Regions from separate parts of the Streptomyces sp. NPDC047853 genome, predicted to be linked through region 2. Evidence: riboswitches for the same ligand, from Rfam matches in the RefSeq annotation. Region 2 holds a riboswitch; each other region holds the start of a gene.
The links. A riboswitch is a leader RNA that binds a small molecule or an ion and turns the genes downstream of it on or off. The one in region 2 is predicted to bind thiamine pyrophosphate.
Positions count from the first base shown of each region.

Region 1: it holds a riboswitch for thiamine pyrophosphate, as region 2 does, so the genes downstream of both, thiO (glycine oxidase ThiO) here and thiC (phosphomethylpyrimidine synthase ThiC) in region 2, are expected to answer to the same signal.
Region 3: it holds a riboswitch for thiamine pyrophosphate, as region 2 does, so the genes downstream of both, ACGF5T_RS24355 (thiamine ABC transporter substrate-binding protein) here and thiC (phosphomethylpyrimidine synthase ThiC) in region 2, are expected to answer to the same signal.

Region 1 covers NZ_JBIDCI010000010.1:92,795-95,054, forward strand. Annotated here, with positions in the region: gene ACGF5T_RS20030 (thiazole synthase) at 1-110, opposite strand, end outside; gene thiS (sulfur carrier protein ThiS) at 113-313, opposite strand; gene thiO (glycine oxidase ThiO) at 310-1,497, opposite strand; TPP riboswitch at 1,495-1,606, opposite strand; gene ACGF5T_RS20045 (hypothetical protein) at 1,659-2,009, shown strand; gene ACGF5T_RS20050 (NAD(P)/FAD-dependent oxidoreductase) at 2,042-2,260, shown strand, end outside.
Region 2 covers NZ_JBIDCI010000002.1:429,826-432,085, forward strand. Annotated here, with positions in the region: gene ACGF5T_RS05945 (YibE/F family protein) at 1-694, opposite strand, end outside; TPP riboswitch at 766-955, shown strand; gene thiC (phosphomethylpyrimidine synthase ThiC) at 948-2,260, shown strand, end outside.
Region 3 covers NZ_JBIDCI010000013.1:205,304-207,563, reverse strand. Annotated here, with positions in the region: gene ACGF5T_RS24355 (thiamine ABC transporter substrate-binding protein) at 1-901, opposite strand, end outside; TPP riboswitch at 981-1,086, opposite strand; gene rlmN (23S rRNA (adenine(2503)-C(2))-methyltransferase RlmN) at 1,144-2,250, opposite strand.

The sequences.
Region 1 (2,260 bases), on a different contig from region 2:
GAGGCCAGGAGAGCCCGCTCCAGCACATCGAGGCTGGGCGCCCCGCCCGTGCCCATGATCAGGCGGGACGCGTACGCCGTACCGCCGAGGACGAAGGGATCGTCGGCCATGGTCAGCCTCCTTGGACAGCGGTGAGGACCTCGACGCGGTCGCCGTCGGCCAGGGCGGTGGCGGACCACCGCGCGCGCGGGACGACGGTCTCGTTCAGGGCGGCGGCGATTCCGGACGGCGCCGCGGTGAGCGTGCCCACCAGGGCGTCCAGGGCCGTGCCGGGAGCCACCTCGCGCGGCTCGCCGTTGACGGAGATGTTCATGCGGGCTGCTCCGAGAGTGCGGGAGCGGCGCTGAAACGCCGCGGGGTGAAGGGCCGGGCCTCGGGCGGCAGCTCCCCGGTGGTCAGGACGTGCGCCATGGCGTCACCGGTCACGGGGGTGAGCAGGACGCCGTTGCGGTAGTGCCCGGTGGCCAGCAGCAGCCCCTCCAGGCCGGTCGGGCCCAGCAGCGGGGCGTTGTCCGGGGACCCCGGGCGCAGGCCTGCGCGGGTCTCCGTCAGGGGCAGCTCGGTGATGCCGGGGACCAGCTCGTGGGCGTCGCGCAGCAGCTCGTAGACGCCGCCCGCGGTCACCGTCGTGTCCCAGCCCAGCTCCTCGCTGGTGGCGCCGACGACCAGCTCGCCGCTCTCCCGGGGCACCAGGTAGAGCGGGTTGCCGCGCACCACGGCGCGGACCGTCCGGTTCAGCAGGGGCCCGTGCGCCGCCGGCATCGCCAGCCGCAGCACCTGCCCCTTCACGGGCCGCACCGGCGGCAGCACGTCGTCCGGGACCCCGGCGAGCCGCCCGCTCAGGCTGCCCCCGGCCAGCACCACCTGCCCGGCCTCCAGCACCGTCCCGTCGGCCGTGACCACCCCCGTGGCCCGCTCCCCGCGCCCGATGGCGAGCCGCTCGGCCCACACCCGGTGGAACACCACGCCCGCGCCCTCGCAGGCGGCCAGGAGCGCGGCGGCCAGCCGCCGGGGGTCGATCTGGTGGTCGCCGTCCACCCGGAGCCCGCCGCGCACGCCCGGCGCGAGCATCGGTTCCAGGCGGCGGCACTCGCGCCCCGACAGCCACTCGGCCTCCAGCCCCGAGCGCTGCTGGAGCGCGTGCAGTTCCCGCAGGTGGGCGCGGTCGTCGGCGTCCAGCGCGACGGCGAGGGTGCCGCAGCGGCGGTAGCCGAGGTCGTGGCCCGTGCGGTCGGCGAGCTCGGCGGCGAACTCGGGGTAGCGGCGGGCCGAGGCGAGGTTCAGGGCGAGCAGGGTCTGCTCGCCGTAGTGAAGTTCCGTGACGGCGGCCAGCATCCCGGCCGCCACCTGGGCGGCCCCGCCGCCCGGCTCCGGGTCGACGAGGGCCGTGGCCAGCCCGCGCTGCGCGGCCCGCCAGGCCGTGACCAGGCCGATGATCCCGCCGCCGACGACCAGGACGTCGGATGCACGGGACGACGTGTGTGACGGAGACGACATGGGCGTCCAGCCCCTCCCTTCGCCGGCATGACCCGGATCAGGTTCGTACGGTCGGAGGCCGCCAGCCTCCCTCTCAGCCCGGTGCGTCCGGGCTCCCGCGAGTGCCTTACGTTGGCCACCCTAGCCCGCGGCCCAGCACACGTGTAAGGGAGCCCGTGCCCATGGCGCGTTCACTCGACGGTCTCGTCCTCGCCCCGGTCGCCGACCAGGCGCCCGGCCAGGTGGGCACCCGCACCCGGTTCGGCTACCACGAGCGGGACGGCGCCGTGTGGGCCGAGTACGCGGGCGGCGACGTGGTCCTCGGTCGCCTGGTGGGCACCCGGGAGGGCGACCGGCTCGACTTCCGGTACGTGCAGCTCGGGACCGACGGCGGCACGTCCTCGGGCCACTGCGTCTCGACCGTCGTCGAGCTGCCCGACGGCCGGGTGCGCCTGGAGGAGACCTGGGAGTGGGAGTCGCGGCCGGGCAGCGGGACGAGCGTTGTGGAGCAGGTCACTCCGCACGAGCACTGACTGACAGAACGTCAGGTGTCTAAGGTGATCAGGTGAGCGAGCAGACGCAGGAGCAGACCCGGGAACGGGCGGCGGACACGGAGCGCCGTGTGGTCGTCGTGGGCGCGGGCATGGCGGGCGTGCAGACCGCCGTCGCCCTGCGGGAGCAGGGTTTCACCGGCACCGTGACCCTGATCGGAGCCGAGCCGCACCAGCCGTACGACCGGCCCCCGCTGTCCAAGGCCGTCCTGCTCGGCACCGCCGAGGGCTCC
Region 2 (2,260 bases):
CCTTGTCCTTGCCGGTGTCGACGCGGATGGTCGCTCGCTTGCAGTCGCCGTTCGCCCGCTGGACCGCGGAGGAGCCTTCGGCGGTGGAGGTGTCACCGGTCGGCGGGACGCCCGAGTTGCCGGCGGACTGGCAGCTCAGCTCGACCACCTTGGTGACGGTGGCCTGCTGGGTCTGCCGGTCGAAGCCGACGCCCGTGCGCTCGTGCGGGGGCGCACCGCCCGGCCACAGCACCGCCAGCCCGACCAGCACCGCGACGGTGAAGGGGATCAGGATCGCGGCGATGACCTTCCGCAGGTGCCGGGACACGGGCGCGGCCGGACCGTGACTGTGGGAGTGGCCGTGGCCGCCACCGGTTCCGTGGCCTCCGCCACCACCGTGACCGCCTTGGCCTCCGTCACCACCGTGACCGCCTTGGCCTCCGTCACCACCGTGACCGCCTTGGCCTCCGCCACCACCGTGACCGCCGTGGCTTCCGTCACCTCTGCCACCGCCGTGAGCGCCGTGGCATCCGCCACCGCCGTGACCGCCATGAGCGAAATGCCCGCCGCCCGTGTCGTGTCTGGCGTCTCCCGCGCCGGGTGCGGCGTGGGGGCCGTGCGGGGCGGATCCGGCCGCGCGGCCGTCGCCGTCCTCGGCGCCCGGGCCGCGGCGGGGCTCGTGCGGCGGGAAGGGGGGATGCTGCGGTGTGGTCACCGACCGATCATCGCAAGAACGAGGGGGGCCCTCTGTTCACCGCGCCCGAATTGACGCTAGCGTGGGGGCACCTTTGTACACGCGGGAGCTCGGAGCACCGGGCTGAGAGGGCGCTGACCTCCGTCCCAGCGATGTTTCACGGGAAACGTCACCGATACCGAGTGATGTTTGCCACGAAGCGTCTGCCGACGGAAGCCGCTGCGTCGACCGCCGAACCTGTTACCGGGTAATGCCGGCGTAGGGAGTAGGTCTCATGACCATCAAGGACGCACGCACGCCTGCCTCCGCGCAGAACTCCGCCCAGGAGGAGCCCGCGGAGACCGGGAAGTCCATCGGCTGGCACAAGGCGTACGTCGAGGGCTCGCGTCCCGACCTGCGGGTGCCGGTCCGTCAGGTGCACCTCACCAATGGGCAGTCGGTCACGCTGTACGACACCTCTGGCCCGTACACCGATCCGCTCGTCGACACCGACGTCCGCAGGGGGTTGTCGCCGCTGCGGGAGAACTGGATCATCGCCCGCGGGGACACCGAGGAGTACGCGGGCCGCCCCGTCCGTCCCGAGGACGACGGGATCAAGCACACCTCTCCGCGCGGCGGCCTGCGCAACCTCGATGCCGTCTTCCCCGGCCGCCCGCGTCAGCCGCGCCGTGGGCGGGACGGTGGCGCGGTCACGCAGCTCGCGTACGCACGGCGCGGCGAGATTACCCCGGAGATGGAGTACGTGGCCCTCCGGGAGAACGTGGCCCCGGAAGTGGTCCGCGAGGAGATCGCGGCGGGCCGCGCCGTATTGCCGGCCAATGTCAACCACCCGGAGATCGAGCCGATGATCATCGGCAAGCGGTTCCTGGTGAAGGTCAACGCCAACATCGGCAACTCGGCGGTGACGTCCTCCATCGAGGAGGAGGTCGAGAAAATGACCTGGGCGACCCGGTGGGGCGCCGACACGGTCATGGACCTGTCCACCGGACGCAACATCCACACCACCCGCGAGTGGGTGCTGCGCAACTCGCCCGTCCCCATCGGAACGGTGCCGCTCTACCAGGCCCTGGAGAAGGTCGACGGTCGCGCCGAGGAGCTGACCTGGGAGATCTACAAGGACACGGTCATCGAGCAGGCCGAACAGGGCGTGGACTACATGACGGTCCATGCCGGAGTGCGCCTGGCGTACGTGCCGCTCACCGCGAACCGCAAGACCGGCATCGTCTCGCGCGGCGGCTCGATCATGGCGGCGTGGTGTCTGGCGCACCACAGGGAGTCGTTCCTGTACGAGAACTTCGAGGAACTCTGCGAGATCCTCGCCGCCTACGACGTCACGTACTCCCTCGGCGACGGACTGCGGCCGGGCTCGATCGCGGACGCCAACGACGAGGCGCAGTTCGCGGAGTTGCGCACGCTCGGGGAACTCAACACGATCGCCAAGCGTTTCCACGTACAGACCATGATCGAGGGCCCGGGCCACGTCCCGATGCACAAGATCAAGGAGAACATCGACCTTCAGCAGGAGATCTGCGATGAAGCTCCGTTCTATACGCTCGGCCCGCTGACGACGGACGTCGCGCCGGCGTA
Region 3 (2,260 bases), on a different contig from region 2:
CGGGGTTCGCGGCGTTCTCCAGCAGTCCCGCGTACTCGACCTGGCGGAAGCAGGTGCCCTGGGCCACGCCCGTCGGCGCGGTGGCCGGCTGCGGGTCGGCGTAGATGACCTCGGCGGGCGGGGAGGAGGCGTAGGAGACGACGAGCGGACGGTCGCCGCCGGCCTTCCTGCCGCCGGACGAACCGGAGAACTCCTCGTTGTACGCCTGCTCCCAGCTGTCGACGACCTTGACGCCGTTCGCCTTCAGCTTCTTCCAGTAGCCCTGCCATCCTCCCCCGCTCTCGGCTTCGCTCGAGCGGGAGGTGCCCCCGTCCCCGTACTTCGCGGCGGTGCCCAGCAGGAAGCCGAGGCCGGGCGAGGAGCTGCCGGCGTTCTCGGTGACGAGCAGGTCCTTGTACCGGGGGTCGGCCAGGTCGTCGAGGGAGTCCGGCGGGGTCAGCCCGTGCTCGTCGAAGTACGCCTTGTCGTAATTGACGCAGACGTCCCCGGTGTCGACGGGCGTGACCCGGTGCTTGTCCTGGTCGGCCCGGTACTCGGGGAGGACCAGGTCGGAGCCCTTCGCCTCGTACGGCTGGAAGATCCCGTTGTCGAGGGCGCGGGACAGCAGCGTGTTGTCGACGCCGAAGAAGACGTCCCCCTGGGGGTTGTCCTTGGTGAGGATGGCCTTGTTGACGGCCTGACCGGCGTCGCCGTCCTCCAGGACCCTGACCTTGTAGCCGGAGCGCTTCTCGAAGGCGGCGACGACGTCCTTCGACGCGGCCCACGAGTCATGGCTGACCAGGGTCACGGTCTTGGGGTCGCCGGACCCCTGACCGTCCTCCGACGACGATCCGCAGGCGGCCAGCGTGCCGACCATGCCGAGTCCGAGGGCCAGGACACTGACCTTCTTGGTGATGCTCACTGAATTCCTCCTGGGTGACCAGGAGAAGACGCGGCCCCGCCCGGGACCCCTGGCGAGGGACCCGGGCAGGGCGCAACAGCTCGAGTGGTGACCGATCTCCCTACCCAGAATGACCTGGGCCAGGTTCGGAGGGTCTGCGGCCGGTGCCGCACTCTCAGCGCTGTGGCGCTCCCCTGTCGGAATATGAAGATGTACTTGTACTGACCTGAGATGACGTACGCGTGATACTGACGCCGGTCAGGTTACCGCTCGCTCGCGGCGAGCTGACCACACGCCCCGTCGATCTCCTGGCCACGGGTGTCCCGGATCGTCACCGGCACACCGTGCGCCGCGATCGCCTCCACGAACGCCTTCTCGTCCTCGGGCCGCGAGGCGGTCCACTTCGAGCCGGGCGTCGGGTTGAGCGGGATGAGGTTGACGTGCACGGGCCTGCCCTTGAGCAGCCGCCCGAGCCGGTCACCGCGCCACGCCTGGTCGTTGATGTCGCGGATCAGCGCGTACTCGATCGACAGCCGGCGCCCCGACCGCTCCGCGTACTCGAACCCGGCGTCCAGCACCTCGCGCACCTTCCACCGCGTGTTGACCGGGACGAGGGTGTCGCGCAGCTCGTCGTCGGGCGCGTGCAGCGAGATGGCGAGGCGGCACTTGAAGCCCTCGTCGGCGAACCGGTGGATCGCCGGCACGAGGCCGACGGTGGAGACGGTGATGCCGCGCTGGGAGAGCCCCAGCCCGTCGGGCTCGGGGTCGGTGAGCCGGCGGATGGAACCGACGACGCGCTTGTAGTTGGCGAGGGGCTCGCCCATGCCCATGAACACGATGTTGCTGAGCCGGGCCGGACCACCGGGGACCTCCCCGTCGCGCAGCGCCCGCATCCCGTCCACGATCTGGTGCACGATCTCGGCGGTGGACAGGTTCCGGTCCAGGCCGGCCTGCCCCGTGGCGCAGAACGGGCAGTTCATGCCGCAGCCCGCCTGGGAGCTGATGCACATGGTCACCCGGTCCGGGTAGCGCATCAGGACGGACTCGACGAGCGTCCCGTCGAACAGCTTCCACAGCGTCTTGCGCGTGGTGCCCTGATCGGTCGACAGGTGCCGGACGACCGACATCAGCTCGGGCAGCAACGCCTCCCGCAGCCCCTGCCGCGAGCCGGCCGGGATGTCCGTCCACTGCTCGGGGTCGTGCGCGTACCGCGCGAAGTAGTGCTGCGAGAGCTGCTTCGCACGGAACGGCTTCTCGCCGATGGCGGCGACGGCCTCCTTGCGCTCGGCAGGCGTGAGATCGGCGAGGTGCCGCGGCGGCTTCTTGACTCCGCGCGGGGCGACGAATGTGAGTTCTCCGGGCTTAGGCATGACGTTCCCA